2 linked regions of the Prochlorococcus marinus str. NATL2A genome follow. The protein of the gene in region 2 interacts with the protein of the main gene of each other region in a pairwise test. Links are inferred from orthologs where the notes say so. Each region holds a gene or a part of one and is shown on either strand. Other genes may lie near its edges.

The links.
Region 1: the proteins of accC (region 2) and ribD interact in binary tests that used the Escherichia coli proteins (3 or more experiments, as listed by UniProt). The link is inferred for Prochlorococcus marinus str. NATL2A from one-to-one orthologs.

Annotation. Positions count from the first base shown.
Region 1 is NC_007335.2:1,336,081-1,340,910, forward strand. The notes cover bases 1,177-4,165. They hold ribD (bifunctional diaminohydroxyphosphoribosylaminopyrimidine deaminase/5-amino-6-(5-phosphoribosylamino)uracil reductase RibD), read right to left. Parts: upstream 3,224-4,165; coding sequence 2,129-3,223; downstream 1,177-2,128. Other genes in these bases: ftsH (ATP-dependent zinc metalloprotease FtsH), read right to left, coding at 1,177-2,023; PMN2A_RS07360 (DUF3122 domain-containing protein), read right to left, coding at 3,226-3,720; PMN2A_RS07365 (hypothetical protein), read right to left, coding at 3,704-3,991; PMN2A_RS07370 (bifunctional cobalt-precorrin-7 (C(5))-methyltransferase/cobalt-precorrin-6B (C(15))-methyltransferase), read left to right, coding at 4,090-4,165. In the rest of the region: argF (ornithine carbamoyltransferase), read right to left, coding at 1-95; more of ftsH, read right to left, coding at 149-1,176; more of PMN2A_RS07370, read left to right, coding at 4,166-4,830. UniProt on the Escherichia coli protein: Converts 2,5-diamino-6-(ribosylamino)-4(3h)-pyrimidinone 5'-phosphate into 5-amino-6-(ribosylamino)-2,4(1h,3h)-pyrimidinedione 5'-phosphate.
Region 2 is NC_007335.2:102,194-107,005, reverse strand. The notes cover bases 709-3,679. They hold accC (acetyl-CoA carboxylase biotin carboxylase subunit), read right to left. Parts: upstream 2,881-3,679; coding sequence 1,537-2,880; downstream 709-1,536. Other genes in these bases: PMN2A_RS00495 (hypothetical protein), read left to right, coding at 3,116-3,679; PMN2A_RS00510 (YggT family protein), read left to right, coding at 1,224-1,523; psbX (photosystem II reaction center protein PsbX), read right to left, coding at 966-1,136; PMN2A_RS00520 (Ycf66 family protein), read right to left, coding at 709-882. Outside these bases: more of PMN2A_RS00520, read right to left, coding at 1-708; more of PMN2A_RS00495, read left to right, coding at 3,680-4,393; PMN2A_RS00490 (PRC-barrel domain-containing protein), read right to left, coding at 4,394-4,812. UniProt on the Escherichia coli protein: This protein is a component of the acetyl coenzyme A carboxylase complex; first, biotin carboxylase catalyzes the carboxylation of the carrier protein and then the transcarboxylase transfers the carboxyl group to form malonyl-CoA.

The DNA.
Region 1 (4,830 bases), 1.2 Mb from region 2 along the record:
AAAATTTGATCGCTATTTAAATCAGAGGAAGAAAGGAAGTTGCTTTTACTTAAAGGAGTTAATTTAGAAGCTAAGCTTGAAGATGCTGAAGCCATAAATAAGCCTCAAATATCCTTTATCGTGGATAAAGGATATAAAGTCAAGTGATTTAATTAGAAACTTTTTCAGGCATTACGCTGCTTGATAGCATCTTAATTAGATCATCTCCTTCTATAACTTCTTTCTCAAGAATTTTTTGAGAAATATCTTCAAGTAATGAAAGATTATTTTTTAGGATATTTAGGGCTTTTTCATGTGCATCATCTACCAAGCTTCTGACTTCTTTATCAATTGCTTGAGCAGTAGCATCACTTAATTCTCTTCTAGGATTATTGTTCCCTCCAAGGAATTGACCTCCTCCTTGTTTGTCATATGCTAATGGACCTAGGATATCGCTCATTCCATATGTACCTACCATTTGCTCAGCAATATCTGTTGCTCTTTGTAAATCGTTTGAAGCACCTGTAGTAACTTTTCCAAAAATTATCTCCTCTGCAGATCTTCCCCCAAGGAGAGTAGCGATTTGACCTTGAAGTTCTTCTTTGGAATTTAGGAATCTTTCCTCTGTTGGGAGTTGGAGAGTATAGCCTAAAGCGCTCATACCTCTTGGTACTATTGAAATTTTTGCCACTTTGCTTCCACCAGGCATTAAGTGTCCCACTATTGCGTGGCCAACCTCGTGATAAGCCACAATCTTTTTCTCATCGTCTTGTAAAACTCTGCTTTTTTTCTCAAGCCCAGCAACAACTCTTTCAATGGCTTCATTTAAATCTTGCTGCTCAACTTCTGAGCGGTAAGATCTTGCCGCTAAAAGAGCCGCTTCATTTACCATGTTTGCTAAATCGGCGCCTGCGAATCCACTTGTAGCTTGAGCAATTCTATCAAGATCTATTTTTGCCGAGAGTTTTACTTTCTTTGTGTAAATTTCTAAAATAGTTTTCCTACCAGATAAATCAGGTCTATCCACAAGAACTTGTCTATCGAATCTACCTGGACGTAATAGAGCTGCATCCAACACCTCAGGTTGGTTTGTCGCTGCAAGGACAATTACAGGTTTATCAGTTGAAGCAAATCCATCCATTTCTGTAAGTAATTGATTAAGAGTTTGCTCTCTTTCATCATTACCTCCAACTACTCCCATTGATCCAGATCTACTTTTACCAATAGCATCTAATTCATCGATAAATATTATGCACGGAGCTTTTTTCTTAGCTTGTTCAAATAAATCTCTAACTCTCGCCGCACCAGCACCAACAAATAACTCAACAAATTCAGAACCAGAAATGATAAAGAAAGGAACTTCCGCTTCACCTGCTACAGCCTTAGATAAGAGAGTTTTACCAGTTCCTGGTGGTCCTACTAATAAAACACCTTTTGGAATTCTTGCACCAATATCTGTATATCTTTGTGGCTTCTTGAGGAAATCAACTATTTCTGTTAATTCGTCTTTTGCTTCATCAACTCCTGCAACATCCGCGAAAGTAACCTTCGATTCATCGTCAGGAACATAAACTTTAGCTTTACTTTTTGTGAAACTTAGGGCTCCTTGAGCTCCACCACCACCCATGCTTCTTCGAGCAAAAAACTGTAAAACAAGAATAAATATTAGTGGTGGTACTACCCAGCTAAGAATAGTAGTGAATATATTGGGTTTTTTGGGAGGTGCCGCTGCGAACTCGACGCCTTTTTTCTCGAGCCTTTGAGGTAACTCCATATCAAAAATTGGAGTCGTTGCCAAAACAGAAGGGGCACCTTCTTCAGCTGTAGAAAGTTCATATCTAATTTGATCTTGTGTTATGTATGCACGTTTAACTTCTCCATCATCAACTTGATTTATGAAAAGTGAATAAGGAACTCTTGGGACTTGTGTATTTTGGCTTGGGAAAAAACTACTAAAGAGAAGAAGCGCTCCAAAACCAATTAAAACTAAATTAATTATTCCAAAGCGTTTATTTGGTTGATTTTCGTCCTGTCGTATTGGCATTAGCAAAAACTTAATTCTTACCAAGTTAAACAATTTTCTTCCCAAATCGACTTGTTTAACTGGAGGGAGATCCGAACGAATATCTAATTCTAAAAAATTAACCCCCTAAAAAATCAGTCTCCAACAGATATCTTCTCCTTTTCGATCTAAAAAAGAATGTTGCAATTTATAGGAAGAACTTATTGATTCAAACCCAAAATTGTTCAAAGGACTCATCGAAGACATCCCTCCTAAGAGTTTTGGTGCTACAAAAACTACTAATTCCTGAACACAATTTGCTTCGATTGCACTTGTAGCAAGTTGAGGACCGCATTCCCAAAGAATTTTATTGCAGCCTTTTTTCGCAAGTGAGGAGAGTAATTCGGATGGATTATTCGAATTCAATCTCAATTTCTCTGGACCATTTGGCAAATCAGAAAAGAAAGATTCATCACCCTCTGGCCCATAAGCAATAATTGTTCTAGCGATTTTTGTATCCCAAAGTTTTGCAGATTGAGGCAAGTTCAAAGTTTTTGAAAAAACAACCCTTAATGGCTCAAAATCTAACTTTTCCCTTGAAGTTAAAAGTGGATTATCGGCCCGAACTGTTCCTCCTCCAACTATTACTGCATCGCACTTAGATCTAATTCTATGAACCGAATGCCTTGCAGGAATATCTGTAATCCACTTACTACAACCATTTGGCAAGCCAATTTTTCCATCTAAGCTCATTGCCCATTTTAGAATTCCCCAAGGACGTCCATGACGAACTCGAAAACTAAATTCGCGATTAATTGATTCACATTCTTGACTCAAAACCCCCTCGATTACTTCAAGTCCAGAGTCTTTCAATCTTGAGATTCCATTACCTGAGACTCTTGGATCAGGATCGACCATCCCAACAACAACTTTTTTTAGACCTGCTCTTATTATTGCTTCTGTACAGGGAGGTGTTAAGCCTTGATGGCAACAGGGTTCTAAAGTTACAACGATTGTTCCATCAAGCGCCTTCTTTCCCGCCTGAGCAAGTGCTTCTATTTCAGCATGAGGATTCCCTGCGCCTGAATGAAATCCCTCTCCAACAAGTCTTCCATTCGAATCCAACACAATAGATCCAACTAGGGGGTTTGGGCTTGTCCTGCCTTCTGCTAATAAAGCCAGTTGGATTGAGCGTCTCATCCATGGCACCCATATTTTTTGATCCTCAGCCAAATTAATCATTTTTATTCAGCCAATGATCTCCATTCACTTACTAAGTAAGGCGGGATTGGTAAATCATTTATCAATCCTGGCAAACTTAATCTCAAAGGTCTATTTTTATCCAACTCAGCAATCAAAGTGCTTAGGTCAAATTCGACAGCAGAGTCATTCAAAGCTTCAACATTGATTTTACTGTTTATTGTTATGTCTTTTAAATCCCAAGTCTTTCTACCTGAATTAACCATCAAACTAGTTGGATGATCAATCCTTAATGAGCCTGGATAACCCACAATTCTCAAAATTAAATTCTTAGACTCTTTCGAACTTGGATAGACGATAATTTGCCAAGTTTGGTAATCCAAGTCTTTGAGGCTCTCTAAGCTTCTTTTAATCTCCTTTTTCTGATCATTTAAAGTGACTTTTGAATCTGCATAACTTTTATTGGCGCTAGTAAAAAAACAACAACAAATCAAAAGAATAGAAATTATTACACGAAATGAATTACGAAATCCTTCCATCACTAATGTTGTAATCTTCAGATTCAAGTAGGGCATCTAATGCTATTGCTGAGCGAACGAGTGACTGATATTTCTTAATGATACGTTGATTACGTTCAACTATTTTGGAAGGGTCATGTTTTTCTGAATTATTAATAGGATTTTCAAAGATTTGGACATTATCGTCCATTAATTCTAAATCCTTTTGTTGCTTAATCAGAGCTATCAAAATTTCATGCAGGCGGGATCTTCTGGGTAAGGGTTTCTCAGCTTCATTTTTTTTAAGATTCACAAAACTTTCAAACTTACTATTGAAGTTTTAGTTGATTTTCATCAAAAAAATAGTAAAGCTATAAAAAAGAAATTTTTCTAAGCCCATTCATTTAAACCATGCCTGATGAGTCAAAACAGATACACGTAATCGGAATTGATACTTCAAGTGTTGAAAGTTTTTTTGAAGCTAAAAAAAAACCAATTTTTAAAGCTGAAAGAATCACTGGTCCTCAAAGAATTTTAGATTCATTCAAAACTTGGTTAAAGGATAAAAATATAAAAAACAATAAGTTCGAGTTCTTTTCAACTGACAAACTAAATGACTTTATAGATCTATTAAAAAAGGACAAGAAAAAAACAATTGTGTTTTCTGGTGGTGATCCTCTTTGGTTTGGGATTGGTAGATTATTAATTCAAAACTTTCCTTTATCAAATCTTTATTTTGAGCCAGCCGCGACCTCTTTCCAACTCGCTTTTTCCAAACTTGGCAAACCTTGGCAAGATACACAATGGATCAGTCTTCATGGAAGAGACCCGCTTCAATTAGAAAAAGCAATTAAAAAGCTTCCTTCTTCACTTGTGGTTTTAACTGACTCAAATAGAGGAGGAGCTAAGGAGGTTTATCAATTAATGGATTCCTTGGAACTTCAGAAAAAATATGAATTTTGGACTTTCGAAAGGCTTGGATATATCAATGAAAGAATTCTAAAAATATCTTCTGTTGATGATTTCCCAATTGATCTTGATCCATTGCATCTTGTGATTCTTTTAAAAAAAGAAGAGCCTCTAATACAATCAATAGATTTACCTTTATTTGGAATTGTTGATTCAGTTTTTCTTCAAAATGCAGACTGCCCT
Region 2 (4,812 bases):
TTGATTAGCAGGGTTTGCACCAGGATTTTTTGGACTTCTTCTACTAGCTCGTCTGACACCTTTTTCAGAACTAGAAAAAGCAGCATCTTCAATATTGTTGTTAGTTTTGGAAGGCCTTTTAGATCCAGTCGAAGCCCTAGTTGAATTATCAGAATTTAGCCTTGAAGATGATGATTGAGTAGGAGGCGCTCCATTTCTTCTTCGACTTGATGTTTGACCACTTGCTGAAGGACGAGTCCCTTGCCTAGTTTCTTGTCGACTAGTTCGCCTATCTCCAAAGCTTGATGCTCTATCTGAGGAAGATTCGGAATTAAATCGTTCCATTCTCCTGTCCCTCTCAGTTCCTCGAGAATTGATTTCTGAAGAACTAATATTTCTTGGCCTTCTACTTACAGCCTGCTCAGGTATTGCCGCCCTAGATGGTCGTCTTCCATAATTTTCATCATCTGAATATTCTTCTTGATAATCTTCTCTACCTGCAAATCTTCTATTGATAGGTTGAGATTCCTCAAATCGATCATAATTCCTATCAGAGTCTGCATCCGACAAACCTCGTCTGGAAGATCTGGGCAATTCTGGTTCATCATCAAAATAGGAAGATCTTCGTGCTTGATCTGTTGCAATACCTCTAAGCCGAACACTTTCATAAGCGAAAAAGACAGTGGTTCCAGCAAGCAAAAACTGTCCAAACTGAAGAATTGGATCTAAACGCCACCCTTGAAAAAACAAAATTCCGCCGCACAGTAAACCTATAGCGGCAAAAAATACGTCATAATCCCTTGCCAATGCTGGCTTAAAAGATCTAAGGAAATATAAGCCAGCTCCGCATACAGCAAGAACTATGCCAACAATGCTGGCCCAATTTAGACTGGCATTGACCAAGTTTGCCCTCTTAAATAAACATTTTCAGGCTGAAACCAACCCTATTGTGATTAGTCTATGGCATAAATAGGTGTTTGCTAGGGCTATCTACTCAATGCATCTTTTTGGCTAACCCAGATCAACGCAGCAGCAGCAGGTGCAACTATCAAAGCTCCAGCCGCAAGAAAACTCCCAATCATTCCAACAGCAGAACTTGTAGCAGCTTCACTAGAAGTTCCAGCACTTAGGAACAAATTTAATAAATGAAAAGCCATTTCAGCTAATTCTTATGCAAGACCGAGTAATCTTACGCAATAAAAGATGATTTAGACCATCTATTCAATAATGCTTTGAGCTTTGTGATGCCTCTGTTAGTTAAAAGTCTTCCAACCCTACATTTTTTTATGAGTTTTTCAATAGGTGCGCTTACCTTGGCATTCCTTCTACGAATTATTTTGACATGGTATCCAAAAATAGATTTAAGAACTGGTTTTTGGCCAATTATCTTCTTGCCAACTGAGCCCATATTGGTGCTTACTCGAAAAATTGTTGCTCCGATAGGTGGAGTAGATGTTACTCCAATTATTTGGGTAGGTCTCTTAAGTCTCTTTCGCGAATTATTTCTTGGACAACAAGGATTATTAACTCAAATTATATTCTGATCTTCATAGCTATTTACAACATTTCTTGTTCAACAAATTTTGTGTGAACATCGCCTTCTATAAATTCTTTTCTTTTAAGTAATTTCAAATGAAAATCAATAGTAGTAGTAATTCCTGTGACTGCACATTCACTTAAAGCTCTTTCCATCCTTTTTAGTGCAGCTTCTCGATCTTTCCCCCAAACAATTAATTTACCTATTAAGGAATCATAAAAAGGAGGAATATCGTATCCAGTGTAAACATGGCTATCTACCCTTACGCCCGGTCCACCAGGAGGCAACCAACCTGTGATTTTTCCTGGGGAAGGTCGAAAGTTGTGACTTGGATCTTCTGCGTTAATTCTACATTCAATTGCATGTCCCTCAAGCTTGATCTCTGCTTGTGTATATTGTAATTTTTCTCCTCCCGCAATACGTAATTGTTCTGAAATTAAATCCATACCGGTAACTAACTCAGTAACAGGATGTTCAACCTGTATTCGAGTATTCATTTCCATAAAATAAAAACTTCCGTTCCTATCAAGAAGAAATTCCACCGTTCCAGCGCCTTCATAGTTGATGCTTTTTGCTGCTGCAACTGCCGCTTCTCCCATTCTTATTCTTAGGTGATCATCTAAAGCTGGACTTGGCGATTCCTCTAACAATTTCTGATGCCGTCTTTGAATCGAGCAATCTCGTTCTCCGAGGTGAACAACGTTACCAAATCGATCCGCAAGAATCTGAACCTCTACATGCCTTGGGCGATCAATAAATTTCTCCATATATAGGCCAGGGTTGCCAAATGCAGCCTCTGCTTCCCCCTGCGCAGCTTTAAAAAGATTCTCCAATTCATCAGAATGATTAACTAAACGCATGCCTCTTCCACCGCCTCCTGCAGTTGCTTTAATCATTACTGGATAACCCATTTCAGAGGCAAGCTTGGATGCATCTGAAACACTATCTAGCAAACCTTCACTTCCTGGGACAGTAGGCACTCCAACCTTTTGCATAGTCGATTTAGCTGTCGACTTATCACCCATGGAACGAATTGCATGAGGAGATGGGCCTACAAAAATAAGACCGTGGTCACCGCAAATCTCTGCAAATCGATCATTCTCAGCTAAAAATCCATAACCAGGATGAATAGCATCTACTCCTCTTGATGTTGCTGCAGCAAGTATATTTGGGACATTTAGATAACTTTTACTGCTAGGTGAATCTCCAACGCATACAGCTTCATCAGCTAATTGAACATGTAATGCATTTTTATCAATAGTACTGTAAACAGCAACCGTAGCTATCCCCATCTCACGACAGCTTCGGAGAATTCTTAAAGCTATTTCGCCACGATTAGCTATGAGCAGTTTGCCTATGGGCATTCAAAATTATTAAGTCCTCAGCGGGATCGTATCAGGATTGGTGCCCAAGATTGAAACCCATTAAGTAGAAGCTTAATAGGTTAAGCATTATGATCAGGGTTACTTGGTGCTTAACTGAGTTAACTTGCGGATGTGGCGGAATTGGTATACGCGCATGTCTAAGGAACATGTGGCTTCGGCCTTGCGAGTTCAAGTCTCGCCATCCGCATTATTCAATACTGATGCTCATCAATAAATGAGTCATAATCATTTAGCAATTATTTTTGTCTCAAATGGACCGGGTGAACTAGCCACTTGGGTGAATCCACTTGCTAAAGAGCTTCATAAGCAAATAAAGCTAAAACCAAGAGTACATAATTCTTCAAAATCTTTAAATTTGGTACTTGTTCCATGCCCTAATGCAACTGGTAATGAAATTATTGCTGCAAAAAAATGGTTCCAATTTGAAAAAATAATAAAAGCAAAAAATTTCTGGAAACTTCTTTTAAACCCTAAAAAATTTGGTTCATGGCCATCCAACGGGTTAGTAATTTTTTTAGGTGGAGATCAATTTTGGAGCGTTCTACTTTCAGCAAGATTGGGATATTTACATATGACATATGCCGAGTGGATCGCTAGATGGCCTTTTTGGAATAATAGAATTGTTGCAATGTCCGAAAGGATTGTTGATAAATTACCAAAACGAATTCAACCTCGTTGTTCAGTCATAGGAGACCTAACCGCTGACTTAACTGAAACTGCAAAAATTGATAATCCACTCCCCTCTGGAAAGTGGATTGCACTACTACCAGGTTCAAAAAGTGCGAAACTAAAAATTGGAATTCCATTCTTTCTTGAAGTAGCAGATAAAATATCAAAATCAATGCCAGATTGTCAGTTTCTAATACCTCTTGCTCCTACCACAAATATAAATGAACTTAAACACTTTAGTAGTAGCAAAAATCCAATTTCAAAACAATATAAATCTGGAATCAAATCAATTACAAAAGCCAATAAAAAAGAAGGAAGAGGAGTATTGATAACTAATAATTCTACAGTTATTTTAATACAAGAAAAGCATCCAGCATATAGTGATCTAAGCCAGTGTGATATCGCACTAACAACAGTAGGAGCTAATACTGCTGAGCTTGGATCATTAAATATTCCAATGATAGTTGTTCTTCCTACACAACACATTTCAGTCATGGAAGCATGGGATGGATTTATAGGTTTAATAGCTAGATTGCCAATATTAAAATGGTGCATAGGACTATTAATTAGCTTTATAAAACTGAAAAAAAGAGGATATATGGCTTGGCCAAATATATATGCAAAAAAGATGATTGTCCCAGAAAGAGTTGGACATATAACCCCTGCACAAATAGCTGAAGAAACTATTGATTGGCTAAATTCACCTACAAGACTATCTGGCCAAAGAGAAGATTTACAATTACTAAGGGGTAGTAAAGGTGCTGTAAAAAAATTTTGCTATCAAATTATTAATCTTCTTGAAGAAAAAAAGCTTTTAAATTAATTACCATGGATCTTCAATATCTATTAATTGGTTATCATTAGATATCATATCTTGAGAATTATTTATCGTTAAATCTTCTAAAGGTTCGACATCCATAGGTTCTTCATCTCTTATAATTTTTGATTTATTCTTTGTATTTTTAGATGAAAATTTAGCTTGAAAATCGTCAGTTCTTTTTTTAAAGTTTGATTCACTATAGTTTACTACATCTTCATCAATTTCAGAATAAATTGATGACTGATTAGGTTCATCTAAATATCTTAATTCTTTATTATATTGTTGTTCTTCTGAATCTTGCAATTCTACGTATTCCATCTCTTCTTCTTCAAATATTTCTTGGGATTGTTCTAGAAGTCTTTGATCATCATTGACACTCTCGCCAGAGGTTAATTGATTTTCAACTGGGACAAGATTAACTC